Regions from separate parts of the Stutzerimonas stutzeri genome, predicted to be linked through region 2. Evidence: predicted binding sites of a transcription regulator. Region 2 holds the regulator's gene; each other region holds the start of a gene.
What was found. The regulator sigma-54, encoded in region 2, starts transcription at its own class of promoters, with help from an activator protein. The targets are predictions, from matches to a motif close to ANTGGCATNNANNTTGCTNT.
Positions count from the first base shown of each region.

Region 1 (10,204 bases), 860 kb from region 2:
TGGTCGCGAAGGCTGCCTGGTTCGCTTCGATCGCTCCCTCTATCAGCTGTCGCTTTCCACCGGCGATGCGGTAGAAAAAGTAGACCTTGGATTTTCCGGTAGTCGGGTTCTGGAACGCCTGCTGCAAGTGCCCGGCGAGGTCGTTTCGCGCGAGGAACTGCTGAGCTACGCGTGGCAGGAACGTGTGGTTGGTCAGGGCAGCCTGAACCAGCAGATCTACACCCTGCGCCAGGTGCTGGGCGATGCTGACAGCCAGATCATCCAGACCCTGCCGCGCCGGGGCTACCTGTTCAACCCGAACTACCTCGTCAGCGTCGAGAATGCCCCGCTGCAACCTGCTCCGATACACGCCGAACAGCCTACGACGGCACTGCCGCTCCCACATCAGGCACCGCGGCGCTCTACTTGGCTCGCGCCGACGATGCTCGGGACTGCTGTAGCGCTACTGCTGGGGATCGTCGCTTTGGGGTATCGCTTCATGCATGCGCCCAAGGGTTCGCTGACCTACACCCATTCCATCGGCCAGCTCGAAGTGCTGTACGTGGAAAAGAGCCAGCAGATGCTGGACAAGATGATGCAGGAGACCCGCCTGCTGGTGGCCAGCGTTGCCGGCATGAGTTCGCGTCCGGGTCGCCTGATCGTGAACATGTCCCCAGGCTTCTACGAGCTGCGCTGCCTGCAAAACGATGGCCGGATCAACTGGCTGAAGGTTCACCGTAGCCAAGTGAACGCGATTCCGAACGAAACACTGCAAGGGTGTCTGCGATGAATTCCTCTTTCGAGACCGGCACGGCGAGCAAACGCATGCTGCGCGTGATGGTGCCGACTGCATTGGCGCTATGGGCCTTCGTTGCGATGGGCACGACCACCAACTACAGCGCCAACCTCGACGGACGATATTCCTCGACTGGCCAGGTACTGCTTAGCAATGGTCAGCTGTCTCCGGTCAGCCAGAGCGTGGTGTTCACCGACGGTCGCTTCTATTCCATGACACGCAACAGCGAAGCCATCGCCGAAGCGTCCGGCCGGGTCGAAACCGATTTTCTCGGTCGTGCGCGACTGATCGTTGAGCAAGGCGAGATCAGCGGCTTAAGCGCTGCCAGCGAACTGGATGACGAGCTGATCTTCAATCTGTTCTATGGCAAACACAAAGGTGCACGCATCACCCTGGAGCAGGTGGGCGCCTGCCTCTATGGCATCGAAACACAACAGGTCTACTGCGCCGATCATCTGGTTGCTCATCGCTGACACCAAGCAGCGCACGGGCAGCCGTGCGCCGCGTGCGATGATCAAATCCCGGCGCCATCCGGGCCGCTGTAGCTGGCGCCCTTCTCGGAGAAACGCACCTTGCCGTAGCTGTCGCCGAACAGCTCCTTGTATAGCGACTCCGCCGAATCGGTCAGCAAAAGGATTTCCACCCGTCTGTTGGCACCGTCTTCCGGCGTATCAGGGCGCAGGGGCATGACGTCCGCCTGCGCGGTAACCTGCAATACCGACCGACTCGGCAAGCCGGCACCCACCAGCACGTTGCGCGCACGCAAGGCGCGGTCACCGGACAGATTCCAGTTGTCATAGCCTGATTGCAGCCGGTACGGCGTGGCATCGGTGTGGCCGCTGATGATCAACTTGTTCTCGACCTTGGCCAGCACGCCAGCCAGCACACCGAGCAGCCGCGCGAAATGCGGATTGAGCACGGCGCTGCCGCGCTGGAACATGAAGCGTTGCTGGTCATCCTTGATCAGGATACGCAGCCCCTGCGGCACCACGTCGACTTCCAGGTTCGCCAAGGCATCAACCTGCCCGGCAACCTCCTGCATCAGTGCCGCCAACGCCTGCAGCTCGGCCGTCGAAGCATAGCGGCGGCTGCCGACCTCGGATGTTTCGCCCTCCCTTCCCGCAGTCTCGACACGCTGACGCTCTGGCTCATCCTCATCCCGCGCCTGTCGCACCGGCACGCCATCGAGTTCCAGCGGCGAGGTGCTGGTGCCATCGAAGATCCCGGCACCGCCATCGACCAGCGGATTGCTCTCCTGCTCACCGAAAGCCGGATTGGTCAGGTTCATCTGCGGCTGAATGATCCACAGCACCATGAACAACGCCATCATCGCCAGGGTGAAGTCGGCGAAGGCCACCTTCCAGGCACCGCCATGTTCGTCGTCGTGGCCCTTCTTGCCGCGACGCTTGATGATGATCTCGTGCTCGCCGCCTGCGCCGCCCTTGCCTCTGCTTCTCATGCGGCGTCCCTTTCTTCCTCATACTGGGTGACCCATTTTTCCAGCTGGCGGAAAGCGGGCTTGACGTCCTGCTCGATCAGCTTGCGGCCGGCGTCCACCGCCAGCAGCGTGGGCTTGCCGGCAACATGGGCGACCAGCGTGGTGCGTACGCATTCGAGCGCCGACAGCTCGGTCTTGATGCGCTGGCTCATGGCATTGGAGAGAGGCTCCATCAGGCAGTAGCAGAAGAAGATGCCGAGAAAGGTGCCGACCAGCGCCGCAGCCACATGAGCGCCAATTTCCGCGACGCTGCCGCCGATGCTGCCCATGGTGATGATGATGCCCATGATCGCCGCGAGAATCCCGAAACCCGGCATCGCTTCACCGATCTTGTGCAGCGAACGCGCCGGCTGCAGCAGGGCGTGTTCCATGGCTTCGAGTTCCTGCTCGAGGAAGCCTTCCAGCTCATGGGCCGTGATCTTGCCCATGGCCATCAGGCGGAAGTTGTCGGCGATGAAGGCCATCAGGTTCTTTTCCTGAAGGATCAGCGGATAGCGCAGGAACAGGTCGCTCTGGTCAGGCTCCTCGATGTGCGAATCGAGCACCTTGAGGCCGCCCACGTCGACCATCTCCAGCAGTTCATAAAGCAGCATCAGCAACTGGCGCTGGAATTCCTCGCCGCGGCGCTGGTAGGCGAAAACGCCCTTGATCTGATGCAGCATCTCGATCAGCACTTCTTTCGGGTTACCCACGACCAGGCTACCGAGTGCCGCGCCGACAATGATGACGACCTCGGCCGGCTGCCAGAGCATGCGCATGTCGCCGTTGGCCATGGCGTAGCCGCCCAGCACGCAACCGATGATGATGAACGCACCTATTACTTTCTGCATGACGTTACTGACTTCTCTCGGTTAGGAATCGGCAGGCCTTGCCGATTGCCTGTTTGCTCAACTGACAGACCCGGGCATCGCTGACTTCCAGCACCAGGGCAATTTCTTTCAGGCTCAGTTCGTGCTGGTAGTACAGCGTGAGCACCAGCCGTTCGCGCTCGTCCAGCCGCGCCAGCGCCTGTGCAAGCAGGCGCTCCTTGATCAAACGCTCCTCGAACAGCTCGGCAGTGTCGGGGAAATGTTCATGGCCGCTCTGCAACAGCTCATCGAGGCTCTCGATGGCTTCGGACGAGTCGGCCCAGAGGAAGGCCTGGTAATCCTTTTCATTCAGCCCGGTGAATGCCTTGATCTCCTCGTCGCTGGGGCTGTGGCCGAGCTGACGGGTGAGCTCGCGAATTGCGTCGCGCACCTTGTGCGCCTGCTGTCTGACCTGACGTGGCCGCCAGTCCTGACGGCGCAGCTCATCGAGAATGGCGCCGCGGATGCGCAAGGCGGCGAAGCGGCCGAACTGCTCGTCCGGTTCGCCGTAGCGGCGCAGGCCTTCAAGCAGCCCGATCATGCCGATCTGCTCCATGTCCTCGCGGTCGAGCACCTGATTCGCCTGCAGCGAAAGCTGGCGCACGATGCGCTTGACCAGTGGCAGATACTGCATCAGCCAGCGCTGTTCGGCGCCCGGAGCGAATAGAGCGGGGCTCGCCGGGCTGGCGGCGTAGTAGTCGACGGAACAGGTGGCGTTCATGGCGCGGGCCTTTATTGAACGATCATCTTGTTGACCAGGACATGGCGGAACGGCACCACGGCATTCTTGCTGGCAAAGTCGGCGAACAATGCTTCCTCCAGACGTGTCTGCAGTTCGCCAATCGGCATGGCGCGCAGGTCGGCGAACTTCAGCCCAGAGAGGTAGCTGACCACCGAGTTGCGCACCAGCGGCTCGACTTGCTCGAACTTCTTCGGCTCGTCCGATGCCTGCGCCTGCAACGCCAGGTCGAGCACGAAATAACGCTCGCGGCCATCCCCTCGCAGGCTGACGATGACCTTGGATACCGGATAGAACTGGTACTCCACCGGCTCGATGGTTTCGGCGACTACCTCGCCGCCAGCCATGCCGGGCTTGAGCAGCCAGTAGGCGGCACCCACCCCACCGGCAACGGTGATGACATTGAGGAGCAGCATCAGAAGAACCAGACGGGGCGTCGACATAACCAATTCACAATCCTGTAGTTGAAGTTGAGCCGGTCAGACCGTGACCAGTACATCGTTGCCGCGACCGGCCGAACGCCCGGTTCCAGCCCCTGGCACGGCTGCGCTCGCCGGTGTGGTTGCGGCGAGTACCGCATCGCCTTGATGCCCTGGCTGCGACTGACCCTGACGGCCCGACTGGCCGTCGGCACCAACCTGCACGTTGACCTGTACGAAGTGCTGCGCCACCAGCTCCTGGCGCAGACGGTCACTGGTCTGCTGCAGCAGGCGCGCCACATCTGCATGGGCTGCACTGAGCTGCACGGTGAGGCGACCGGACTCATGGCTGAGATGGATCTCCATGCTGCCCAGCTCGGGCGGGTCGAGGCGAATGGTCGCGCTCTGCTGACGTTGCTGCAGTTGGATTTCGACGTGTTCGCGCAGCGCGTGGAGCATCTGCTCGCCCCACTTGGCCTCCGGTGCTTGCAGCTTGAGCAGGCGTTCGGCGCCCTGAGCTACGCTGCTAGCCGGGCGATCAGACAACAGCGGCACTGACTGGCTGCCATCATCAATGCTGGCGAGTTCCCGCAGTTGCTCGACCGGCAGGTCTGCGCCGAGATCGCTTCCTGCTGCACCGACGGCCAGCAGGCTCAACGCTGCACCGGGCTCGATGGCCGGACGCACGACCGGTGCAGCGGGCATCAGCCGGTCGGCGAGCTGCTCGGTCGCTTGCTGGCCCGGCAGGCCAGCGGGCAACGGGGTCACCCGGCCCTGCGATTGTGCTTCGATGACCTCGGCGGCCTGGCCATCTGGCGCGGCGTCTGATGGTTGGGGCGCCACTGGCCAGCCCAGTTGAACCGCCGCCTCACGTGCCTGAACCTGCACCTGCTGCTGATCGAGCATACCCAGCAGCCACTGCTCGGCCGGACCTTGCTCGGCAGCTTCGTCGATACCCGCCTCGGCAACCATTTCCACAAGCGCGGACGGCAACAGCGGGTCCTGCTCCGCCGGGAGCTGTGGCAGCGTATCCATGTCCAGATCCGCGGCTGCACCCAGCATGCGCGCACGAAAATCTATGGCGAAGCCGGTTTGGCCGTCTGCCGCTCGCGCAGCCGCATGACCGCTTAGCGAGGCCGGACGCGGCGGTTGCGTCAACGCTTCCGCCACTGCGGCTGGGGCCGAAGCCGAGATCAACTGCATCACCTGCCGTCTCCCGCCTGGTACATGTCGATTCGTTGATAGGCCGAACGCCCTTCGGCGTACTCCAGGTGATTCACCAGCAGCAGGCGCAAGCGCTCGCACTCCTCGCCACACGCCTTTAACGCCTGCCCGTGCAAGCGCTTGAGCTGCTGCCTGGCGGCCTTTACAGACTCATCCTGCGGCACGCGCGGGAGCTGTTCGAGGCATTGGCGGATCGCCTGGTCGACCTCGCCAACAGCGCGCCAGTCCTGGGCCTGCACTGCCGCGGCCAGCCGTCCGTGCAACGCCCGCAAGCGCTGCTCATCACTTGCGTGCGGCACTGACACCCTCCCAACCTTCACGCAGGGTGCCAAGCAGGTTCACCACCTCGTCCAGCCCTTCCAGCGACAGCGTCACGCTGACGTCGGACAGGCGGTAGATGCAGTACTCGTAGAGCCGCGCCAGTCCCTGCACGACTTCGCCACCGCCTTCCTCATCCAGCGCGCCATTGAGACCGTTGAGGATGTTCATGCACTTTTCAAGCGAGGCGCCCTTCTGCTGGTAGCGCTTGTGCTCGATGTGGCCGCGCGCGCGGGCCAGCTCGTCGAGCAGGCCATCCATCAGCACCAGCACCAGCTCATAGGGCGACGCCGAAGCGGCACGCGCCTCGAGATCCACCGCGCGGTAGCTGTCGTAACTGTCGTTGGGGAGGTAGGTCATCAGAACATTCCGAAGGTCTGCTCCATGTTCTGCATGGTCTGCATCATGGAGGTGAACTGCTTGAGGTAGCGGGAGTAATGGCTGTCGTACTGCTGCTGCAGCTTGTCGAACTGCTCGTTGGCGCGCCGCAGGTTCATGTCCAGGGTGTCCATGCGGTTCTTCAACATGCCGTTGGTACTGGAGGTGTAGCTGGCGACGGTCTTGTCGATGCTGTCGAGCAGGTTGTCCTTGCCGGTGAACAGCGCTTCGAAACCGGCTGGATCCTTCGCTACGGCGGCTTCGAAGCGAGCGGTGTCGATGGTCAACTTGCCGTTGCGATCGGCGCTGATACCAAAATTGATCAGGCTGTTGCCGCCGAAATCGGTACGCAGCAGCGTATTCAGGCGACCTTCGATGGCGCGCACGCTGGAGTCGCCCGCCAACACACCGCGGGCGCTGCTGTCGCTGCCGCTGGCGGTCAGTGAATCGAAACTGGTCATCAGGGCGTTGAAGGCATCGACGAAGCTCTGCGCCTTGCCTTTGGTGGCACTCTTGTCCTGGTCGATGTTGAGTGTCAGAGCCGCATCACCGTCCTTGTGCACCTTGCTGACCGACAGGCTGACGCCCTCGATGACGTTGTCGAAGGTGTTGCTCGAGCTGGTCAGCTCGATCCCGTCTGCACCATTGAAGCTGCCACCCATACGAATGCGCGCATCGGCCGCGCCTGACAGATCGGTGGTCGTGCCGCTCGAATCGGGGCTCAATGAAACAGCGAACGCATTGGCGGCGCCGCTTTCGGCACTGGTCAGCACCAGGTTGACCTGGCCATTGCTGCGCACCAGCGTGGCCTGCACGCCGAGGTAGGCAGTGGCGTTGATGGCCTTGGCCGCGTCGTCGAGAGTGGCGTAGCCGCTCAGATCGAAATCCTGCCCCTTGAGCGTCAACGTGCCGCTCAGGCTGCCGTCGACTAGCCCCTGCACCGCCACCTGCTGTTTGCTGGCCAGCTGCTCGACATAGAACTGATAGCTGCCGGCCTGCGCCTTGGCACCGACCGTGGCACTGACGTAGCCCTCCTGGCTGGTGGTGGCGCTGTTGACCAGCATGGTCGCCTTGCCGGTCTTCAACCCGGAGACGGCGGACTTGAAGGTCGTCAGGGAGGTGCGCAACTTGCTCAGCGCATCACGCTGAGTCTTGTAGTTGCTTTCGTTGCGATTGAGCCGGTCCAGCGAAGACTGAACTTCGTAGGTCGCCAGCTGCGTCGACATCTGCTTTATGTAATTCGAATCTATCGCCATTACCGATCCCCTTCCTGTGCTCTGTAGAGCAAGTTGAGTGCCAATTCACAAATGGTTGATTTATAAGCGTTTTAATCCACATGACGCAGAAGAAACGCTTCCGCCTGGCAGCCTTATGGGGAAACGGGGAAATGCCGTTTCCGCCTGGCTATGCGGCGCAACATCTCTGGGTAAAGGCGACGGTTTGAGGGGGAGCGCTTAAGGCGCATTGCAAAATATCGGCGGGAAGGTTGAGAGACTCTCGCCGATGGTCCTCGGGCGCTCGTGCGGAGCCCAACCCGGGCGCTCGGCGAACAGCATCCGGAGTCTGTTGCGTTCAGCAACTGTGGCGCCGGCAGGTGCCGGACAGCATGCCAACCGGCGGCCGCGCACGGCTCCCACAAGCATTCAGGAGCAAGCGGGCTACAGCAGCTCCGGGTGATGGATACGAGAGTTGGAACAAATCACGTATTACGCCCTATGGGCTTAGTACATCTGTGGCTGATAGAGCCGCGCATCATGACTACCCGCCAGCAGCTGGCCGAGGATCTCGTGATGCATGGCCAGCAGCTTGCCGTTGCGCTCGTTGATCTGCTGGCACTGACAGGCCAGTGCCCCGAGTTGCTGCCAGGACTGGGTAAGGCGCATGGCCTGCTCGGCAGGGTAGGAACCGAGCAGACGCTGCATGCCCTCGGCATCGGCCTGCAGACGGAAGGCACTCAGCACCTTGGCCCGGCGCTGGGCCCGCATGCCGATGGTTTCGACGCGCGTGGTGATCTGCAGATTGAGTCGATCAATCTCTACACTGTCACGCTCGAGCAGGAATGCGTAGAGCGCCTGCATCAGATCGCGCAGGGCCAGGTAATCCTCGCAATCCTGCACAAGGTCGCTGGCGACGACCGCAAGCAGCTTGTCGCGCTGGTTCACGCATCGCTTCCGCGGTGGTAGGCGAGCATGCTGCCGGCCAGCTCGGCGGGATCGCTGGAGATCTCACCGCGCTGCAGGGCCTGCTTGATCGCCGCAACCCGGTCGAGGTCGATTTCCGGCATAGCGCGCAGGGCGTCATGCATCTGCTCCAGCGGAAGGCTGGCAGGTTGGCGCACCAGCGCTTCAGCCGCAGGGCGTGCAGCGGGCTGGCGATTGGTGCTGGCCTCGGCGGCCGGTGTCAGGGCGGGCTTGAAATGCCGGCTGATTTCCATGATTGCGTTCCAACTCGGTGGTTACAGCCAAAGAGGCGACCGCTTGGGCGAAAACCTTAAATCTATTCTGCAGGGCACGGATGGACGGTGCGTCCGACGTTGCTGCGCCGGTCGATTCTGCCCCTTACCCAGCCCCATCGCAAAAACTCAGGCCATTCGATTACGCCACCAGCTCTGCGCGGCCAGGCCGTCCTGGATCTTCTGCTCCTGCTGCGCAAGCAGCTGCTGCCATTGCTGCATCTTGTCATCGATCATGTGCTCGACCACTTTCTCGCTGCGCATGGCCTGCAGCAGCTCGCGCTGAATACGCTCCAGCGCCTGCTCGGCAACCGCCAACTCACGGCGCTGCAGCTCCACCATCTTGTACAGGGTGGCCTTGTAACGCTGCTGGTTGTCGCGCTGCAGTGGTGTGCTCATCGGCACGGAAAAGCCGCACAGGCGGCTCAGGCCGGTGATGTTGTTGCGGTAGCGCTGGCAAAGGTTCTGCTGGTACTGCACGCGGCCGAGCATCTGCCGCACACGGTGGCTGCGCAGGCTGGCCAGGCGGCCGAGGGTCTCGATCTGCTGTTTCATCGCGGTTTCCCGAGGATGTTCTGCAAGGTGGCAACGCTGGCTTCCAGCTCGGCGGCCTCGCCGACGTCCTGACGCAGGAAGCGCTCGATGGTCGGCGCCAGCTGCACCGCGCGATCGGTCTTGATGTCGGCGCCCGGCGTGTAGCCACCGAGCGGGATAAGCTCCTTGATCTTCTCGAAGGTGCTGTAGCACTCCTTGAGCTGGCGCGCCGCGCCCAGGTGCGCCGGCTGTCCGACCTGGCTCATGCAGCGGCTGACCGAGGCGCACACGTCGATGGCCGGGTAATGTCCGGCTTCGGCCAGGCGCCGCGAGAGCACGATGTGGCCGTCGAGAATCGCCCGCGCGCAGTCGACGATGGGATCCTGCTGGTCGTCGCCTTCAGCCAGTACCGTATAGATGGCGCTGAGACTGCCGTTGTCGCTGGCACCATTGCCGGCACTCTCCACCAGCTCCGGCAGCATGCCGAACACCGATGGCGGGTAGCCCTTGGTCGCCGGCGGCTCGCCGAGGGCCAGGGCGATTTCGCGCTGGGCCATGGCATAGCGGGTCAGCGAATCGACCAGCAGCAGCACGTCGTGGCCCTGGTCGCGGAAGTAGGCGGCGATGCTGTGACAGAGTTCGGTGGCCTTCAGGCGCATCAGCGGCGATTCGTTGGCCGGCGCGACCACCACCACGGCCTTCTTCAGGCCCTCCTCGCCGAGCGAATGCAGGAGGAATTCCTGCACCTCGCGGCCACGCTCGCCGATCAGCCCGACCACCACCACATCGGCCTTGGTCTGCCGGGTAATCATGCCCAGCAGCACGCTCTTGCCGACGCCGGAGCCGGCGAACAGGCCGACGCGCTGGCCCTTGCCCAGGGTCAGGGTGGCATTGATCGCGCGCACGCCGACATCCAGCGCTTCGCTGACCGGCTTGCGCTTGAGCGGATTGACCGAGGGCAGCTCGGTCGGCAACGGGTCGCGCCCGCCGAGCTTGCCCAGTTCGTCCAGCGGTTCGCC
Region 1 is NZ_CP139348.1:4,572,523-4,582,726, forward strand. It holds gene SM130_RS21125 (transcriptional regulator) at 1-769, shown strand, start outside; gene SM130_RS21130 (hypothetical protein) at 766-1,248, shown strand; gene SM130_RS21135 (OmpA family protein) at 1,290-2,234, opposite strand; gene motA (flagellar motor stator protein MotA) at 2,231-3,103, opposite strand; gene SM130_RS21145 (FliA/WhiG family RNA polymerase sigma factor) at 3,108-3,842, opposite strand; gene SM130_RS21150 (flagellar basal body-associated FliL family protein) at 3,854-4,303, opposite strand; gene SM130_RS21155 (flagellar hook-length control protein FliK) at 4,340-5,482, opposite strand; gene SM130_RS21160 (hypothetical protein) at 5,482-5,802, opposite strand; gene fliS (flagellar export chaperone FliS) at 5,786-6,181, opposite strand; gene fliD (flagellar filament capping protein FliD) at 6,181-7,455, opposite strand; gene flgN (flagellar protein FlgN) at 7,921-8,361, opposite strand; gene flgM (flagellar biosynthesis anti-sigma factor FlgM) at 8,358-8,633, opposite strand; gene SM130_RS21185 (flagellar FliJ family protein) at 8,781-9,206, opposite strand; gene fliI (flagellar protein export ATPase FliI) at 9,203-10,204, opposite strand, start outside.
Region 1: a site for sigma-54 is predicted at 7,481-7,500, ahead of fliD (flagellar filament capping protein FliD). Genes of this name have one in related genera too.

Region 2 (10,204 bases):
CGCATCAAGCAGGTCACCGTGAGCCTGGCGGGCGTCTGGGAGCACATTCTGGTGGCGGGCATGGACGGCGGCATGGCGACCGATATCCGGCCGCTGGTGCGTTTCAATGTCAGCGTGATCGTCGAGCAGAACGGCCGTCGTGAGCGTGGCGGGCAGGGCGGCGGTGGTCGCACCGGCTATCAGTACTTCCTGACCGAGGACCGCGCCATGGGCTATGCCCGCGAGGCGTTGCGCCAGGCATTGGTCAATCTCGAGGCGGTGCCGGCGCCAGCGGGCTCGTTGCCGGTGGTGCTCGGCCCAGGCTGGTCTGGCGTACTGCTGCATGAGGCAGTGGGTCACGGTCTGGAAGGTGATTTCAACCGCAAGGGCAGTTCGGCCTATAGCGGCCGGATCGGTGAGCAGGTCGCCTCCAGTCTCTGCACCATCGTCGACGACGGCACCCTGGCCGACCGTCGTGGATCGCTCAGCGTGGATGACGAAGGCACGCCGACCCAGTGCACCACGCTGATCGAGAACGGCATCCTCAAGGGCTACATCCAGGACAAGCTCAACGCGCGCCTGATGGGCGTAGCGCCAACCGGCAACGGCCGCCGCGAATCCTATGCGCACCTGCCGATGCCGCGCATGACCAATACCTACATGCTGGCCGGTGAGAGTGATCCGCAGGAAATCATCCGCTCGGTGAAGAAGGGCATTTATTGCGCCAGCCTCGGCGGGGGCCAAGTCGATATCACCAGCGGCAAGTTCGTCTTCTCCACCAGCGAGGCGTATCTGATCGAGGACGGCAAGATCACCGCGCCGGTGAAGGGTGCGACCCTGATCGGCAACGGTCCGGAGGTGATGAACCGGGTGTCGATGGTCGGTAACGACCTGGCTCTGGACAGCGGCGTTGGCACCTGCGGCAAGGATGGACAGTCGGTGCCGGTGGGCGTCGGCCAGCCGACGCTGAAGATCGACGAGATCACGGTAGGTGGAACGGGCGCTTGAGGTTACCGCCGCCGGCGAGCTGCAAACACGTGTCCGTTACGGTCCCGGCTTGCAGCCTGCCCCTCTCTACCGTTAGCGCAGGCCGCGCTTGGTTTCGTCCAGGTCGCGGATGTACTTGAAGATTTTCCGACTGGCCGCCGGCGGCTTGTTGCGTGCCGCTTCGTGCTGGGCATGACGGATCAGCCCACGCAAATGCTGGCGATCGGTTTCGGGATATTCGGCAACGAAGGCTTCCAGGGTGGCGTCGTCGCCGCCAATCATACGGTCGCGCCAGCGCTCCAGCGCATGGAAACGTTCGTTGTACTGGCGAGTCGAGGCGTCGAGTTGATCGACCAGCGCCAGGATGGCATCGACATCCTGATCACGCATCAGCTTGCCGATGTACTGGATGTGCCGTTTGCGAGCGATGTGCGCCGTGTGTTTTGGTGCGTCGGCCAGCGCCTTCTGCAGAGCGTCGCTCAACGGCAGTCGGGCAATCAGGTCTGGCTTGAGGGTGGTCAGGCGCTCGCCGAGCTCCTGCAGGGCAAGCAGTTCGCGTTTGACCTGGGATTTGCTTTTCTCGTCGAAATCTTCGGCGTCAGAGTGTTCAGACATGGGGATGGTCCACTAGGAAATGCCGCCATGATAACAGCAGCCCTGGCAGCAGGCTTCAGAGGAGCGGCGCCAGGTTGCAACTTGATTCGATTGCGGTCGTTTGGGAGTGCTTATGAGTGAAGTAGAAGGCATCGGCCCGCACGTGCTGCCCGAGTTGCGCGAGAAGGTTGAGCGCATCATCGAGGAAGCGCGTCGGCAAGGCGCCAGCGCCAGCGAGGTTTCGGTCTCGATGGAGCAGGGGTTGTCCACCACTGTGCGTCAGGGCGAGGTTGAGACCGTCGAGTTCAATCGCGACCAGGGCTTCGGCATCACGCTTTATGTCGGGCAGAGCAAGGGTTCTGCCAGCACCACCGGCAGTGGCGATGCGGCTATTCGGGAAACTGTGGCTGCCGCATTGGCCATTGCCAAGCATGCCTCCGAAGACGAGTTTGCGGGTCTGGCCGACGCGACGCTGATGGCGCGCGAGTTGCCCGACCTGGATCTCTATCATCCCTGGAGCATCACTCCTGAACAGGCCATTGAGCAGGCCTTGAAATGTGAAAGCTCAGCATTTGCGGCCGACCAGCGTATTCGCAATGCAGATGGCACCAGCCTCAATACCCATCAGGGCTGCCGTGCGTATGGCAACAGCAACGGTTTCATCGGGGGCTATTGCAGCAGCCGTCATAGCTTGAGTTGCGTGATGATTGCCGAAAGCGAAGGGCAGATGCAGCGCGACTACTTCTACGACGTCAATCGCATCGGCGAGGCGCTGCTGGACCCGCAAACGATCGGTCGGCGCGCCGCCGAGCGCGCCGTGCGGCGCCTGGGTGCGCGGCCGGTACCGACCTGCGAAGTGCCGGTGCTGTTCGCTCCGGAGCTGGCGACTGGTCTGTTCGGTCATTTCATTGCGGCAATATCCGGAGGCAACCTGTATCGCAAGGCCTCCTATCTCGAAGATGCGCTGGGGCAGACGCTGTTTCCCGAATGGTTGAGCCTCGATGAGCGTCCGCACATTCCGCGCGCGCTCGGCAGCGCCAGTTACGATGGCGATGGCTTGGCAACCTATGCCAAGCCGTTCGTAGAGAACGGCCGCCTGCTGTCCTATGTGCTATCGACTTACTCTGGGCGCAAGCTGGGCATGCCGAGTACGGCCAACGCCGGAGGCGTGCATAACCTGTTCGTCAGTCACGGTGATGAGGATCAGGCGGCGCTCATTCGTCGCATGGGGCGTGGCCTATTGGTGACCGAGCTGATGGGACAGGGCCTGAACCTGGTCACCGGGGACTATTCGCGTGGTGCCGGTGGCTACTGGGTTGAAAACGGCGAAATCCAGTTCCCGGTACAGGAGGTCACCATTGCCGGCAACCTGCGCGACATGTTCCGTCAGATCGTTGCGGTGGGTTGTGATGTGGAAACGCGCAGCAATGTACGCACAGGCTCGGTGCTGATCGAACGGATGATGGTCGCCGGTAAGTGAGGCGAGTGCGCTGGCGCGGCCGGAAACGGTTCGCGCTGCCTCGCACAACGTTTCACTCGCCCTCTTCGAAATAGTCGTCGATCAGTGCGGCCAGCGCAATCAGGGCTTCGTCTTCCTGCTCACCTTCGGTATGCAGGTGCACGGAGGTGCCTTTGCTTGCCGCAAGCATCATGACGGCCATGATGCTTTTTCCGTCCACCAGCGTGTCGGGACACCGGCCAACGCGGATCCTGCAGGGGAAGCGGTTGGCTACGGCTACGAACTTGGCTGCAGCGCGAGCATGCAGACCGAGCTTATTGATGATGGTTACTTCGCGGGCGGGCATGAGTACAGGTATTCCTAAGCGAGGTCCCGATGACGGACCTGCAGGTTTTTCAGCGGCTCTCTGAGGGCCTTGCCCAGCCGTTCGGCCAGATAGACCGAACGGTGATGCCCGCCGGTGCAGCCAATGGCGATGGTGACGTATGCCCGGTTGCTGGCGGCAAACCGCGGCAGCCATTTGCTCAGATAGGCGTGGATGTCCTGGAACATTTCCTCCACATCGGCTTGAGCGGCGAGATAGTCGACTACAGGTTGGTCGAGGCCTGAAAAGTCCCGTAGCTCTGCTTTCCAGTACGGATTGGGCAGGCAGCGCACGTCGAATACCAGGTCGGCATCGACGGGCATGCCTCGCTTGAATCCAAATGACTCGATCAGAAACGCCGTGCCTGGCTCCGGTTTGTTGAGCAGGCGCAGCTTGAGCACGTCACGCAGCTGGTAGAGATTCAGATGCGTGGTATCAATCTTCAGATCGGCATGATCGATGATCGCTGCCAGCAGCAACTCTTCGTCGTGGATCGCCTCGGCCAACGAGCGGGTTTCGTTGGTCAGTGGGTGACGCCGGCGGGTTTCCGAGAAGCGCTTGAGCAGGGTTTCATCATCGGCGTCGAGATAGAGCACATCGCACAGGATGTGCCGGGCGCGGACTTCTTCGAGCAGTTCCGGAAAGCGCTTGAGCTGGCTGGGCAGGTTGCGCGCATCGATCGATACGGCGACCTGCGGGTGCAGCAGCTCGGTATGCAGCAGAGCGCGCTCGGCGAGTTCTGGCAGCAGCCCGGCAGGCAGATTGTCGATGCAGTAGAAGCCGTTGTCCTCAAGCACGTTCAGCGCGGTGCTTTTGCCCGAGCCTGAGCGCCCACTTACGATGATCAGCCGCATCGATTGCCCACTTCGTCAGGCCCCGCTCTGCACGTCGACTACGACCTGATAGAGGCTTTGGTTGGTTGGCGCCTCGCGCAGCCTTTGGCGTACATCTTCTCGGTCGAGCATGCTGGCGATCTGGCGCAACAGTTCAAGGTGCTCGTCCGTAGCGGCTTGAGGAACTAGCAGAACGAACAGCAAATCCACCGGTGCGCCGTCAATGGCGTCGAAGTCCACAGGTGTTTCCAGGCGCAGCACGGCACTCAGCGGAGCGCTGCAACCGACCATGCGGCAATGTGGAATGGCGATTCCATTGCCAAAGCCGGTGGAGCCGAGCTTTTCCCGGGCAATCAGGCTTTCGAACACGGTCTGGGAGTCGAGATCGATGAGGTCTTGGGCGATCACCTTGGCGATCTGTTCCAGGACGCGTTTTTTGCTACCGCCCGGGACGTCCACAAGGGAACGTCCGGGGGTGAGGATGTTTTCGAGTCGGATCATATTGGAGTCAGCGGGTGACAGCGCCCTGTGTGTGGTCTAGCTGCTTCTCCTTGTGCTTGATCAACTGGCGATCAAGCTTGTCGACCAGAAGGTCGACCGCAGCGTACATGTCTTCATGATCGGCAATGGCCACCACTTCGCGGCCGGCGACGTGCAGAGTTGCTTCGGCTTTCTGCTTGAGCTTCTCGACCTGCAGAATCACCTGAACACTGATGATGCGGTCGAAGTGGCGAGCAAGCCGGTCGAACTTCTCCTCGATGTAGTCACGCAGGGCGTCTGTTACTTCCAGATGAACACCGCTGATGTTGACTTGCATACTGCTATCTCCTTTGCCTTGTGCGAAGAGCAGGTTGGTAGGCCTGCCGCCGGGGCAGTTCGACCAGGGGCCGATCACAGCAAACGCTTGCGCTCGCTGGACGGTGCGATACCGAGTGACTCGCGGTACTTCGCAACTGTGCGGCGGGCCACCTGGATGCCCTGCGCCTCCAGTAAACCAGCGATCTTGCTGTCGCTCAACGGCTTTTTCTGGTTTTCCGCGGCGACCAGCTTCTTGATGATCGCGCGGATCGCGGTGGACGAACATTCGCCGCCTTCAGCCGTACTGACGTGGCTGGAGAAGAAATATTTGAGTTCGTAGATGCCCCGCGGCGTGTGCATGTATTTCTGCGTGGTTACGCGAGAAATTGTCGATTCGTGCATCCCCACCGCTTCGGCAATATCGTGCAGGACCAGCGGCTTCATTGCCTCGTCACCATGTTCCAGGAAAGCGCGCTGATGCTCGACGATCTGGGTGGCGACCTTCATCAGGGTTTCGTTGCGGCTGAGCAGACTTTTGATGAACCAGCGCGCCTCCTGCAACTGATTGCGCATGAAGGTGTTGTCTGCGCTGGAGTCGGCGCGTTTAACGAAACCGGCGTACTGCGCATTGACCCGCAGGCGCGGCATGGCTTCCTGGTTCAGTTCGACCAGCCAGCGATCGTTGTGCTTGCGCACGATCACGTCGGGGACCACGTATTCTGGTTCGCTCGCCTCGATCTGCGAGCCCGGGCGAGGATTCAGACTCTGGATCAGCTCGATGACCTGGCGCAGCTCGTCTTCCTTGAGCTTCATGCGGCGCATCAGCAGGTTGTAGTCGCGGCCGCCAAGGATATCCAGGTATTCGCCGACCAAGCGCTGGGCCTCGCACAGCCATGGCGTTCGGTCGGGTAACTGGCGCAGTTGCAGGAGCAGGCATTCACGCAGGTCGCGGGCACCGATGCCGGCCGGCTCGAACTGCTGGATGCGCCGCAAGACGACCTCAACCTCGTCGAGTTCGACTTCCAGCTCCGGGTCGAACGAGTCGACGATCTCCTGCAGGGTCTCCTCGAGATAGCCCTGGTCGTTGATGCAGTCGATCAGCGTGGTAGCGATCAATCGATCGGTGTCGCTCATTGGCGCAAGGTTGAGTTGCCACAGGAGGTGGCTCTGCAGGCTGATGCCGCTCGATGTACGGCTGGTGAAGTCCCACTCGTCGTCATCGTTGCTGGGCAGGCTGCTGGCGCTGGTCTGGTAGATGTCTTCCCAGGCCGTGTCGACCGGAAGCTCGCTAGGAATGCGCTCACCCCAGTCGCCGTCTTCCGCGCTCTCACCGCTGTGCGAGGGCTCCTCGTAGGTGCTTTCCTGGCTGCTGCTCTTCTCGATGCCGGTTTCGCCCGGCCGGTCAACGGCCTCGGCCATGGGATCGGAGCTGTCGAAGTCGTCGCCGTCTTCTTCACGCTCAAGCATGGGATTGGAATCCAGCGCCTCCTGGATCTCCTGCTGCAGATCGAGGGTGGATAACTGGAGGAGCCGTATGGCCTGTTGCAGCTGCGGTGTCATCGTCAGCTGCTGGCCCATCTTCAGGACTAGCGATGGTTTCATGGCAGAGGACTTCGAACCTTGTATGCCGGCGCAACCGCGCCCATTCCGACATGCCGCGCCCAGGGCGCCAGCGAAAGCAAATTATATGCCTGCCGACGAAGCCTTTGCCTAGAGCCGATTTGCCGAGCTGAGCAAAAAAACCGCCTCAGAGGCGGAATTCGTGGCCCAGATAGACTTCCTTGACCAGCTGGTTGCTGAGGATCGTCTGTGCATCGCCTTCGGCGATCAGTTGTCCGTCATTGACGATATAGGCGGTTTCGCAAATATCCAGCGTTTCACGGACATTGTGATCAGTGATCAGCACGCCGATGCCCTTGGCCTTGAGATGGTGAATGATCTGTTTGATATCGCCGACCGAGATCGGGTCAACCCCGGCGAAGGGTTCATCGAGCAGGATGAACTTCGGCGCTGTGGCCAGCGCGCGGGCGATTTCCACTCGGCGACGCTCACCACCGGACAGGCTCATGCCGAGGCTGTCGCGGATATGGTTGATGTGAAATTCCTGCAGCAGGCCTTCCAGCGCCTGTTGGCGGCCGCTGCGATCCAAGTCCTTGCGTGTCTCGAGAATGGCCATGATGTTGTCGGCAACCGAGAGTTTGCGAAAGATCGACGCTTCCTGCGGCAGGTAACCGATGCCGGCGCGCGCGCGGCCGTGCATCGGCAGGTGGGTGACGTCGTTCTGATCGATCAGCACGCGTCCCTGATCGGCGTTTACCAGCCCGACGATCATGTAGAAGCAGGTGGTCTTGCCGGCACCGTTCGGGCCGAGCAGGCCGACGATCTGCCCGCTCTCGATGGACAGGCTGACATCGCGCACGACCTGACGGCTTTTGTAGCTCTTGGCCAGATGCTGGGCTTTGAGGACGGCCATTACTGCGGCTGCTCCGCGGCCTGGTCGCGTTTGCGCGGCTGGATGACCATGTCGACGCGTGGTCGCGGCGTGGTGACGTCTGCGTTGCTGGCGCGGCCGGCATTTACGATCTGGCGGCGGGTGTCATAGACAATCTTCTCGCCTTCGAAGGTGTTGCCCTCCTGAACGACCTTGGCCTGGTCGATCAGCACGATTCGCTCGTTGGCAGCGAAGTACTGGATGGTCAGGCCATAAGCCTTGACGATTTCCTTGTCTGCCGCTGGTTTCTGCTCGTAATAGGCAGGCTTGCCGATAGAGGTGAAGACCTCGACGTCGCCGTTGTTATTCTGAGTGATGGTTACCGTGTCGCCGGTAATCTTCATCGTGCCCTGGGTTATGACCACGTCGCCGCGATATACCGCAACGCCCTGTCGATCATCGAGTTCGGCGGAGTCGGCCTGTACGCGGATTGGCTGTTCACGATCCTCGGGAAGCGCCCAAGCGCTGGCGCCGAGCCAGAATGCGCTCAAACCGAGCAGGAGGGGGAGAGTCTTAACGCAGCTCATGCTGGCCTCTTACGTTGGACAGCAGGAGCATCCTGCCGTCATCCATGTACGCTTTCATGCCGGTTGCGGTGGTCACACCATTGGCGGCCACGATTCTAACGGCTTGGTTGGTCTCGGCATAATCCTTATCCGGCCATACCGTCAGGCGGCTGGTGGTAAGAATTGTCGGCCGGCCCTTGGTGTCCGTGCGCTCGACCCGGACCTTGTCGATCAGCAGGACCTCGTCGCCCTCGGCCGATACTTCGCCGCGCTCGCTGCGCACGTGCCAAGGCAACTCGGTACCGCGATAAGACATCAGGTCGGGCTTGGTCAGCAGGCTGATATCGCTGGCCTTGATGTGCTCGAGCTTGTCGGCCGTCAGTTCGTAGTTGCGCTTACCGTCCGGCTGGTACTGCACCGTGCGTGAGTTGATCACGTAGAAATCGACATCAGGCGTCTCGGCAGCGGCAGCGGGAGGCTGCTGCATGAAACTTTCCGGGCGAATATTCCAGTAGCCGATAGCCACCAGCAGGGCGGCGATCAGGGTCAGCAGGGCAGCAAGGCGCAGTTTGCGGAGCATCCGGACCTCTACAAGTAGGCGTTTTGCGCAGCGGCCAGGGTGCCCTGGGCGCGCATGATCAGTTCGCAGAACTCGCGTGCCGCACCTTCGCCGCCGCGCGCCTGCGTTACGCCGTGTGAATGTTCACGGACGAACGAGTCGGCACTGGCGACCGCCATGCCGAGGCCGACACGGCGTATCACCGGCAGATCCGGCAGGTCGTCGCCGAGATAAGCCACCTCAGAGTAGCTCAGGCCAAGCTCGGCCAGCAGTTCGTCGAGCACGACCAGCTTGTCCTCGCGGCCCTGGTACAGGTGCTGGATACCCAGGTTCTGCGCGCGACGCTCCACTACCGGCGTCTTGCGTCCGCTGATAATCGCAGTGCGCACGCCGGAGTTGATCAGCATCTTGATGCCGTGACCGTCCAGCGTGTTGAAGGTTTTGAACTCGCTACCGTCGGTAAGGAAGTACAGGCGACCGTCGGTCAGGACGCCATCCACATCGAAGATTGCCAGGCGGATGTCGCGGGCGCGTTGCAGTAGATGCTCGTGCATTACATCACCCCCGCGCGCAGCAGGTCGTGCATGTTCAGGGCGCCGACCGGTAGCTCGCTTTCGTCGATAACGACCAGGGAGCTGATCTTGTGGTCTTCCATGATCTTCAGCGCCTCGGCCGCAAGCATTTCCGCATTGGCGGTCTTGCCGTGAACGGTCATCACCTCGTCGATGCTGGTTTGGCGCACATCCACGCCTTTATCTAGGGCGCGGCGCAGGTCGCCGTCGGTGAAGATTCCGGCCAGTCGTCCGTCCGTTTCGACGATCACGGTCATGCCCAGGCCTTTCTGGGTCATTTCCAGCAAGGCGTCGCGCAGCGAGGTGCCACGAAGCACTCGGGGCAGGCGTTCGCCTGTGTGCATCACGTGCTCGACCTTGAGCAGCAGGCGCCGGCCCAGTGCTCCACCCGGATGGGAGAAAGCAAAATCTTCGGCGGTGAACCCGCGCGCTTCCAGCAGCGCGATGGCCAGCGCATCACCCAGTACCAGGCTGGCGGTGGTGGAGGAGGTCGGCGCGAGATTCAGCGGGCAGGCTTCGATGCTGACGCTGGCATCCAGGTTTACCGCGGCAGCTTGGGCCAGGACCGAGTCGCGATTGCCGGTCATGCTGATCAGCGTGATGCCGAGTCGCTTGATCAGCGGCAGCAGGGTAACGATCTCGCTGGTGGTGCCGGAGTTGGATAGCGCCAGCACGACGTCGTCTTGGGTAATCATGCCCATGTCGCCATGGCTGGCCTCGGCTGGATGCACGAAAAACGCAGCGGTTCCGGTGCTGGCCAGGGTCGCGGCGATCTTGCGACTGATATGGCCGGACTTGCCCATGCCGACGACGACGACCCGGCCTTTGCAGGCAAGAATGAGCTCGCAGGCCTTTACGAAAGAGGCATCGATACGTGCATTCAGCTGCTCAACCGCCTCAATCTCGAGACGAATGGTGCGTTGTGCGGTTTCGATCAATTGGCTGCTCTGGCTCATAACTGGCAAGGTCGTCCGATTAAAAGGCGGGGATTATAGCGAGAAAGCGGGTTGTGCTGATGGAAATCTCGGTGGCCCGTGGCAGGTAGCCGATTTGGTCAGTATT
Region 2 is NZ_CP139348.1:3,709,767-3,719,970, reverse strand. It holds gene tldD (metalloprotease TldD) at 1-987, shown strand, start outside; gene yjgA (ribosome biogenesis factor YjgA) at 1,060-1,581, opposite strand; gene pmbA (metalloprotease PmbA) at 1,694-3,040, shown strand; gene SM130_RS17145 (HPr family phosphocarrier protein) at 3,093-3,365, opposite strand; gene rapZ (RNase adapter RapZ) at 3,380-4,237, opposite strand; gene ptsN (PTS IIA-like nitrogen regulatory protein PtsN) at 4,253-4,717, opposite strand; gene hpf (ribosome hibernation-promoting factor, HPF/YfiA family) at 4,725-5,033, opposite strand; gene SM130_RS17125 (RNA polymerase factor sigma-54) at 5,108-6,616, opposite strand; gene lptB (LPS export ABC transporter ATP-binding protein) at 6,762-7,487, opposite strand; gene lptA (lipopolysaccharide transport periplasmic protein LptA) at 7,487-8,032, opposite strand; gene lptC (LPS export ABC transporter periplasmic protein LptC) at 8,019-8,591, opposite strand; gene SM130_RS17105 (KdsC family phosphatase) at 8,600-9,124, opposite strand; gene SM130_RS17100 (KpsF/GutQ family sugar-phosphate isomerase) at 9,124-10,098, opposite strand.

Region 3 (10,204 bases), 450 kb from region 2:
ACCTCATGGCCATGCCAAAGCGGAGTAAGTTATAGCCCAGCGCTGCGGAAATACCGACACCGCCAAAAAAAATTCAACTTGCCGTCCCGTGCAGCGTTGCCACTACCTGCCGCGCTCCACCCTGGTCGCGGTGTTCCCCGAGATAGATGCCCTGCCAGGTGCCAAGGGCCAGACGGCCCTCGCTGACAGGAAGGCTCAACTGACAACCGAGCAAACTGGCCTTGAAATGCGCCGGCAGATCGTCCGGCCCTTCGTAGTCATGCTCGTAGCCTCCCTCATCCTGCGGCACCAGGCGATTGAAGAAGCGCTCGAAATCTCGTCGAACCGCTGCATCGGCATTCTCGTTGATCGTCAGCGACGCCGAGGTATGCCGCAGCCACAGGTGTAACAGACCGACCCGGCATTGCTGCAGTTCCGGCAATGCGTCGAGCAGCTCATCGGTGACCAGATGAAAGCCGCGTGAACGCGCGCGCAAGGTGATCAGGGTCTGTTGCCACATGTTCGGAAGGCTCATGTTCAACGGCTGGTCGCGCGCATTCTAGCGTGGCGCAAAAAAAAACAAAGGGCGCCCAAAGGCGCCCTTGTCATATAGCAGCGAATCGTTACTGGCGAGTGAACTCCGGATAGGCTTCCAGACCGCACTCGACCACATCCACGCCTTCGTATTCTTCTTCCTCGCTGACACGCAGGCCCATCACTGCCTTGATGATGCTCCAGACGATCAGGCTGGCGATGAAGACCCAAAGGAAGATCGATACCAGGCCCAGCAGCTGGGCACCGAAAGTGGCATCGGCATTGGTCAGCGGCACGGCCAGCAGGCCCCACATGCCGGCGACACCGTGCACGGAGATCGCACCGACCGGGTCATCGAGCTTGAGCTTGTCCAGGCCAAGGATACTGAACACCACCAGCACACCGCCGACGCCACCGATCAGCGTCGCCTGCAGGGCACTCGGCGTCAGGGGCTCGGCGGTGATCGCCACCAGGCCAGCCAGCGCGCCGTTGAGCACCATGGTCAGGTCGGACTTGCCGAACAATAGACGCGCGGTGATCAGCGCCGCGATCAGGCCGCCAGCGGCGCCCATGTTGGTGTTGACGAACACCTGAGCGACGGCGTTGGCGTCTTCGATAGTGCTCATCTTCAGCTGCGAGCCACCATTGAAGCCGAACCAGCCCATCCACAGGATGAAGGCACCCAGGGTCGCCAGCGGCATGTTGGCACCGGGAATGGCGTTGATTTGACCGTTCGCACCGTACTTGCCCTTACGCGGACCAAGCAGCAGGACACCAGCCAGAGCGGCAGCCGCACCGGCCATATGCACAATGCCGGAGCCTGCGAAGTCGAGGAAACCAGCCGCGTCGAGGAAGCCACCGCCCCACTTCCAGAAGCCCTGAACCGGGTAGATGAAGCCAGTCATGACCACCGCGAAGGCGATAAAGGCCCACAGCTTCATGCGCTCGGCCACGGCACCGGAAACCACCGACATGCAGGTCGCAGCGAAGACGATCTGGAAGAAGAAGTCGGCGCGGGCGGAATAGTAAGGCGCGTCCTCGCCACCGGCAGCGACCAGGTCGACCGCATGCTCGTCACCGATCAGGAAACCCAGGCTCGGGAAGATGCCGCCTTCCGGGCTGGAGTACATGATGTAGTAGCCGACCAGCAGATACATGACCGACGCCAGCGCGTAGAGCACGATGTTCTTGGTGAGGATCTCGGCAGTGTTCTTCGCCCGCACCAGCCCGGCTTCGAGCATGGCGAAACCTGCCGCCATCCACATCACCAGCGCTCCGCAGATCACGAAGTAGAAGGTATCGAGTCCGTACTGGACGGGTATCAATGCAGTGCTATCCATGTGTCACCTCTTGCTGTCGCGCTGTGTGCGCTATTCGGTCCGCAGGCCACCGCATGCCGCTCCGGTGATCTGCGCCGCTTTTGGGTTGGCCCCGGGTTGGCTCCGGGGTCTGCGCTGAAATGGGTTACAGGTTGTAGCCGCGTTCGTTATGCAGGCTGAGGTCCAGACCGATGGTTTCCTGCTCCTCGTTGACCCGCAGGCCCATCACCAGATCGATCGCCTTGAGGATCAGGTAGGTGACGATTGCGGTGTACACCACGGTAAAGAGCACGCCCTTGAACTGAATCCACAGCTGCAGGCCGATGTTCTCCACCTCGCCGAAACCGCCCAGCATCGGTGCGGCGAAGACGCCGGTGAGCAGCGCACCGACGATGCCGCCAATGCCGTGCACGCCGAAGGCATCCAGCGAATCGTCGTAGCCGAGCTTGCGTTTCAGGCTGGTGGCGCAGAAGAAGCAGACCACTCCGGAAACCAGACCAATGACCAGCGCACCCATCGGACCGACAGTGCCGGCCGCCGGCGTAATGGCAACCAGACCGGCCACTACACCGGAGGCGATGCCCAGCGCGCTGGGTTTGCCGTGGCCGATCCACTCGGCGAACATCCAGCCCAGCGCAGCCGCCGCGGTGGCAATCTGGGTAACCAGCATGGCCATGCCAGCGGTGCCGTTGGCGGCGACAGCCGAGCCTGCGTTGAAGCCGAACCAGCCGACCCAGAGCATGGCCGCACCGATCAGGGTCAGGCCCAGGTTGTGCGGTGCCATCGGTGTGGTCGGATAACCCTTGCGCTTGCCCAGCACCAGGCAGGCCACCAGACCGGCGACACCGGCATTGATGTGCACCACGGTGCCACCGGCGAAGTCGAGAACGCCCCAGTCCCACATCAGGCCGCCATCGCCGCCCCAGACCATGTGCGCGATCGGTGCATAGACCAGCGTGAACCAGACGCCCATGAACACCAGCATCGCGGAAAACTTCATGCGTTCGGCGAAGGCGCCGACGATGAGCGCCGGGGTGATGATGGCGAAGGTCATCTGAAACGTGATGAAGACACTTTCCGGGAAGGCGCCGACCAGACTGTCCGGCGTCAGGCCGCTAAGAAACGCGCGGTCCAGACCGCCAACGAAGGAATTGAAGTTGGTGACGCCCGCTTCCATCCCGGTGGTATCGAAAGCGAGGCTGTAGCCGTAGACCATCCAGAGGATGCTCATCAGGCCGGTGACGGCAAAGCACTGCATCATCACCGAGAGAATGTTCTTCGAGCGGACCATGCCGCCGTAGAACAGCGCCAGCCCAGGGATGGTCATGAACAGCACCAGCGCAGTGGCCGTCAGCATCCATGCCGTGTCGCCTGAATCCAGCGTTGCCTCCTGCGCCAGGGCCAGGCCTGGACTTATCAGAGACAAAAGGGCTCCTAGCCCTGCGAATTTTCGCAGAGTCATGGTTTTACTCCTGGGGCGTGGGGGTTCGGAGGTGCTGCTTAAATCGCGTCGGTATCGGTTTCGCCGGTACGGATGCGGATGGCCTGTTCCAGGTTGACCACGAAGATCTTGCCGTCACCGATCTTGCCGGTGTTGGCCGCCTTGGTGATGGCCTCGATGACGCGATCGAGCTGATCGTCAGCGATGGCTACATCGATCTTTACCTTCGGCAGGAAGTCGACGACATATTCGGCACCGCGATACAGCTCGGTGTGGCCCTTCTGACGGCCGAAGCCTTTGACTTCGGTGACGGTGATGCCCTGAACGCCAATTTCCGACAGCGACTCGCGCACGTCGTCCAGCTTGAACGGCTTGATGATGGCAGTGACTAGTTTCATGAAAACTTCTCCCGTTTAGGTGGACTTGCCCCAGAAGTACGAACCCGGTTCAAGTCTAAGCTCAGTGTCTGGCTCTTGTAACGCTCCGGCTGTTGCCGAGCAGCTGTCCGACACCACCAATCTCTCCGACAAAGCGTCGCGAATCACCGATGCACCGCAACCGGTTGGTGCATGCGTCGCTGAGGACAAAGCAGTTTCGATGCCAGCTTTGTGCGAACCCCATGGTTGTGCGGGTTTCACCTGTGGAACGGCAGTCCGACGGGCGGTTCAGGGCAGGCGACGCACCTTATTGGTGCGACCGTGCACTGCGTGCTGCTCATTTTTTGTGCACGCGTCGTGAGATAGACGAAAAAAGTCGCGTGCTACACTGCGCCCCGTTCAATGACAGGTGTTTTTCATGTTGCCGCCAAAAGCTTTTCTTGATGCCATCGGCTCCCAGGCCTCGCGCCTGTTCAACGGCGAGACGCCGCTGCCACGTGGTGAATTCGAAGCCCAACTCAAGGGCGTGGTGCAGGGCGCGCTGAACAAGCTCGACGTAGTCAGCCGCGATGAGTTCGATAGCCAGATGGTGGTGCTCGCACGCACCCGCGCCCGCCTCGAAGCGCTCGAAGCCAAGGTCGCCGAAATGGAAGAAAAACTAACGCCGCCCGTGTCCTGACAGACCGGGCCGCGACACGATCAAGGAGTGATCGAATGTCCCTGGCCATAGTTCATAGCCGCGCTCAGATCGGCGTCGAAGCGCCATCGGTGACCGTTGAAGCCCACCTGGCCAACGGTCTGCCGGCTCTGGCGCTGGTCGGCCTGCCGGAAACCGCAGTGAAGGAGAGCAAGGACCGCGTACGCAGCGCCATCCTCACCTCCGGCTTCGACTTTCCGCCCCGCCGTATCACGCTCAATCTCGCACCGGCCGATCTGCCCAAGGATGGCGGCCGTTTCGACCTGGCCATCGCTCTGGGCATTCTCGCCGCCAGCGGCCAACTGCCCGCCGAGCGTCTGGACAAGCTGGAATGCCTGGGCGAACTGGCGCTGTCCGGCGCGTTGCGCCCGATCCAGGGCACGTTGCCGGCCGCTCTTGCCGCTCGTGCTGCCGGCCGTGCGTTGCTGGTGCCACGAGCCAACGCCGAGGAAGCCAGCCTCGCGTCTGGACTAACGGTCTATGCCGCCGAGCATTTGCTTGAGGTCGCCGCGCACTTCAACGGCGTCACGCCGCTGCAACCCTATGTGGCCCAGGGCCTGCTGCGACAGATCCAGCCCTACCCCGACCTGGCTGAAGTGCAAGGCCAGCAGGCCGCCAAACGCGGGCTGCTGATCGCCGCGGCCGGGGCGCACAACCTGCTTTTTTCGGGCCCACCAGGGACCGGCAAAACGCTGCTGGCCAGTCGCCTGCCAGGTCTCTTGCCGCCGCTGGACGAACAGGAGGCGCTGGAAGTCGCCGCCATCCACTCGGTGGCCAGCCACAGTCCTCTCGAACATTGGCCGCAGCGGCCCTTTCGGCAGCCCCATCACAGCGCATCGGGGCCGGCACTGGTCGGTGGTGGCAGCCGCCCGCAGCCAGGCGAGATCACTCTGGCGCACCAGGGCGTGCTGTTTCTCGACGAGCTGCCGGAGTTCGATCGCAAGGTACTCGAAGTCCTGCGCGAGCCCATGGAGTCGGGTCATATCGTCATCGCCCGGGCTCGCGACAAGGTGCGCTTTCCGGCGCGCTTCCAGCTGGTGGCGGCGATGAACCCCTGCCCGTGCGGCTATCTCGGTGACCCCAACGGCCGCTGCCGCTGCACGCCAGACCAGATCCAGCGCTATCGCAACAAGCTCTCCGGCCCGCTGCTGGACCGCATCGACCTGCACCTGACCGTGGCGCGCGAAGCCACGGCGCTCAATGCGCCACCGCAAACCGGGCAGAGCAGCGCCGTGCTGGCCGCGCAGGTGGCCCAGGCCAGGCAGCTGCAACTGGCCCGCCAAGGCTGCGCCAATGCATTCCTCGACCTCGCCGGTCTGCGCAGCCATTGTCAGCTGACGGCCGAGGACCAGGCCTGGCTGGAACGCGCCTGCGAGCGGCTGGCGCTGTCGCTGCGCGCAGCGCACCGTTTGCTCAAGGTCGCACGCACCCTTGCTGACCTGGAGCAGGCCGCGAGCATCAGTCGCCAGCACCTCGCCGAAGCGCTGCAATACCGGCCCGGCAACCAGGCCTGAGCCGCTCTGGCGCAGGCTTCGGCTAGCACCAAGCGGCCGCGGATAACCGCCGCTTTTAGCGGACTGTGTTAAGTTGGCTGGCTTTCGCCACAGGCGGCCACTCCCCAGACACAACCCGAAGGAGCGCAGCATGGAGGCAAAACAGCCCTCGTCTTCCCACCTAAACGCGCCGGTCTTCTACGGCTCGGCACTGATCATCCTGGCGCTGGTGATTTACAGCGTCGCCTTTCAGCGCCACGCGCAAACACTGTTCGGCGATACCCAAGCGTGGATCATCGCCAACGTCAGCTGGCTGTACATTCTCGCCGTCGCACTCATCCTGTTGATGGTGGTGCTACTGGCGTTCAGCCGTTACGGCGATATCAAGCTCGGCCCGGATCACAGCGAACCGGACTACAGCGCGCTGACCTGGTTCGCCATGCTGTTCTCCGCCGGCATGGGCATCGGCCTGATGTTCTTCGGCGTCGCCGAGCCGGTGATGCACTTCCTCGCGCCCCCCACCGGTGAAGGCGGCACCACGCTGGCGGCGCGCGAGGCGATGAAGATCACCTTCTTCCACTGGGGCCTGCATGCCTGGTCGATCTATGCCATCGTGGCGATGATCCTGGCCTACTTCGCCTATCGCCACGGCCTGCCGCTGACGCTGCGCTCGGCGCTCTACCCGCTGATCGGCGAGCGCATCTACGGACCGATCGGTCACGCCGTGGATATCTTCGCCATCATCGGCACGGTACTCGGGGTCGCCACGTCGCTGGGCCTGGGCGTCACCCAGATCAACACCGGACTGAACCACCTCTACGGCCTGCCGATCTCGGTACCTGTGCAGATCGGGCTGATCATCGCGACCACACTGCTGGCCACGATTTCCGTGGTCACCGGCTTGGACAAAGGCGTGCGCCGCCTGTCCGAGCTGAACCTGACGCTGGCGGCGCTGTTGCTGCTGCTGGTGCTGATCACCGGGCCGACGGTGTTCATCCTGCAGACCTTCGTGCAGAACACCGGCAGCTACCTGTCGGATATCGTCGACAAGACCTTCAACCTCTACGCCTACGAGCCGAACGACTGGATCGGCGGCTGGACGCTGTTCTACTGGGGCTGGTGGCTGGCCTGGTCGCCCTTCGTTGGCCTGTTCATCGCGCGCATCTCGCGCGGCCGGACGATTCGCGAGTTCGTCACCGGCGTGCTGCTGGTGCCGACCGCCTTCACGCTGCTGTGGATGACCGTGTTCGGCGACACCGCGATTCACATGATCCTCTGGGAGCACGTGACCAGCCTCGGCGAAGCCATCGAGCGCGACAGCTCGCTGGCGCTGTTCGCCTTTTTCGAGCACTTCCCTTTCTCAGGCTTCATCTCGCTGATCGCCATCATCATGGTGGTGGTGTTCTTCGTCACCTCGGCGGATTCCGGCGCACTGGTGGTGGACATGCTCGCCTCCGGCGGGCAGCAGGGTACGCCGGTCTGGCAACGGATCTTCTGGGCGGCCTCCATGGGCGGCGTGGCCATCGCGTTGCTGCTCGCCGACGGTCTGACCGCATTGCAGACCGCCACCATCGCCAGCGCCCTGCCCTTCACCATTGCGCTGCTCTGTTCGATGTGGGGCCTGCTCAAGGCGCTGCGCCTGGATGCCACCAAGCAGGGCCTGCGCTACCAAGCGTTGAGCACCTCACCCAGCGCGCCACGCAGCGCGGGTGGCTGGCAGCGTCGGCTACGCACGCTGATGCTGTTCCCGCGGCGCGCCCATGTGGTGCGCTTCATCACCGAAGTGGTGCGCCCGGCCTACGACGACATCGCCGAAGAAATGCGCAAGCAGGGCTACGTGGTTGAAATCAGCGAAGGCGAGGATCGTCGCCTGCGCTTCGAGATTACCCATGATGGCGAGCCGGATTTCATCTACGAGGTCCGCCCACGCGCCTACGCGATGCCCAGCTTCGTCGCCAGCAACGAGGATGACGAGCGCGAGGAGCGCAAGTACTTCCGCGCCGAGGTGCATCTGAAGGAAGGCGGTCAGGATTACGACGTGATGGGCTGGAGCCGCGAAGACGTCATCAGCGACATCCTCGGCCAGTACGAAAAACACATGCACTTCCTGCACATGGTCCGCTGAATCGGGTCAGCGTCCTGGCATGGCCAGGACGCTCCGATCACTGCGCGACACCCGCGGCCAGCCGCTCGGCGCTCATGAAACTCAGCAGCTCGGCCAATGGCAGCGGCTGGCTGACCAGATAGCCCTGCACCTGTTGCGCGCCGAACTGACGCAGCAGCTCGAGCTGTTCAGCGGTCTCGACGCCCTCGGCGACCACCTCGAGGTCGAGGTTGTGTGCCAGACCGACCATTGCCTGCACCAGCTGCAGTTTCTCTGGTCGCACGAGCATGCCGGCGACGAAGCTCTTGTCGATCTTCAGTAGTGTGATCGGCAGGCTGGACAGGTGCACGAACGACGAAAAACCGGTGCCGAAATCGTCCAGCGAGAAGCGCACACCCAGCTCGCCCAGCGCGTGCATGGCGGTTTGTACCTGTTCGCTACGGCGCATCACCGCGGTTTCGGTAAGTTCGAATTCCAGCCAATGCGGATCGATGCCGCGCTCGTCGATCAGCCGGTTGAGGGTCGGCAGCAGCTGGCTGTCCTGAAACTGGCGAAACGACAGGTTGATCGCCATGTGCAGTGAATCTGTACCGGAATCATGCAGGCTTTGCAGGTCACGCAGCGCCCGGGCGATTACCCAGTAGCCGAGCGGCACGATCAGCCCGCTCTCCTCGGCCATGGGAATGAAGGCGTCCGGCGCCAGCAGCCCCCTTTCGGGGTGTAACCAGCGCACCAGTGCCTCCAGCCCGACGATGCGGCCACTTTCCAGACACAGGCGCGGTTGGTAGTGCAGCTCCAGCTCACCGCGACGCAGGGCGCGGCGCAGTTCGCCTTCCTGATCGGCGAGACTGCGTGCGCTGCGACTGACCTGTTCGTCATAGAAACACCAGGTACAGCCCTGGCTCGCCTTGGCCTGGCGCATGGCGATCTGCGCATGCCAGAGCAGCGGATCGGCCTTGATACCCTCGCCAGCGCGCGCCAGCCCGATGCTGCAACCGAGCATCAGGCTCTCGCCTTCCACCCAATAGGGCTCTGCCAGGGCTTCGACAATGCGATCGGCAACCGCCTCGGCGCGCTCGGGTTCGTCGCGGGTATCGAGCAGCAGGGCGAACTCGTCGCCACCCAGCCGCGCCAGCATGTCACCGACCTCCAGCTGCGCCTTCAGCCGCGCAACCACCTGCAGGATCAGCCGATCCCCCGCCTGGTGGCCGAGTGCATCGTTGACGTGGCGAAAGTTATCCAGATCCAGATACCCCAGCACCAGGCCCTGTTCCTGGTGCTCGGCCAGGGCATCGCGCAGCAGCGCCTGGAAGCCCTGACGGTTGACGATACCGGTGTGCGGGTCCTGCTCGGCGAGTCTCTGCAATGTACCTTGCAGGTTGCAGCGCTCACGCACGTAGCGCAAACAGCGGCGCAATACCTCGGGACTCAGTTGATCCGCCACCAGCCAGTCGACCGCACCGTCCGGCAGCAGCGCCGGTTCATCATCGAGCAGCAGAATCAGGGGCCAGGGGAAGCGCCCGGCGGGCGGCTGACATTGCGGCGTGGCCAACAGCAGGCAGGGCGACTCGAGCTGTTCGCTGAGCGCATCCCAATCAGGCGCGACGATCAGGCGTTCCTGGCTGCGCGAGCGCTGCAGGCAGGCGTGCAGCCGCTCGGCCCAGTCGGGCCGATGCGCCACCAGCAACAGCGGCATGGTTTGGACAGGCGCTGGCAAGCGGCCTCCGGACTCGATTGGTTTGAAGGCGCCAAGCGCCTGTTATTCCCGCGCGATCCCTGTGCAACCAGCCTGTGCTCCCTGCAGCGCCGACAAGACTAATCCATTATTTCGTTCAGCCAAGCCCCAAGCACGACGATCGGCATTTTATTGAGCATGTAACGGGCCAGCATCGGTGCATCAGCCTGTTAAACTCCCGCCCCCGCTTCGAATGACCTGAACGACATGTCCCGACTCAATCCTCGGCAGCAGGAAGCCGTGAACTACGTCGGCGGCCCCATGCTGGTGCTCGCCGGCGCCGGTTCCGGCAAGACCAGCGTGATTACCCGCAAGATCGCCCACCTGGTGCAGAACTGCGGCACCCAGGCCCGTCACATCGTCGCCATGACCTTCACCAACAAGGCCGCGCGCGAGATGAAGGAGCGTGTCGGCAGCCTGCTCAAGGGCAGCGAGGCACGCGGCCTGACCGTGTCCACGTTCCACAACCTGGGCATGAACATCATCCGCAAGGAATACGCGCGCCTGGGCTACAAGCCCGGCTTC
Region 3 is NZ_CP139348.1:4,159,140-4,169,343, forward strand. It holds gene SM130_RS19290 (secondary thiamine-phosphate synthase enzyme YjbQ) at 74-499, opposite strand; gene SM130_RS19295 (ammonium transporter) at 603-1,853, opposite strand; gene SM130_RS19300 (ammonium transporter) at 1,978-3,294, opposite strand; gene glnK (P-II family nitrogen regulator) at 3,333-3,671, opposite strand; gene SM130_RS19310 (accessory factor UbiK family protein) at 4,069-4,329, shown strand; gene SM130_RS19315 (YifB family Mg chelatase-like AAA ATPase) at 4,365-5,861, shown strand; gene betT (choline BCCT transporter BetT) at 5,992-7,965, shown strand; gene SM130_RS19325 (putative bifunctional diguanylate cyclase/phosphodiesterase) at 8,003-9,640, opposite strand; gene rep (DNA helicase Rep) at 9,887-10,204, shown strand, end outside.
Region 3: a site for sigma-54 is predicted at 3,859-3,878, ahead of glnK (P-II family nitrogen regulator). Genes of this name have one in related genera too.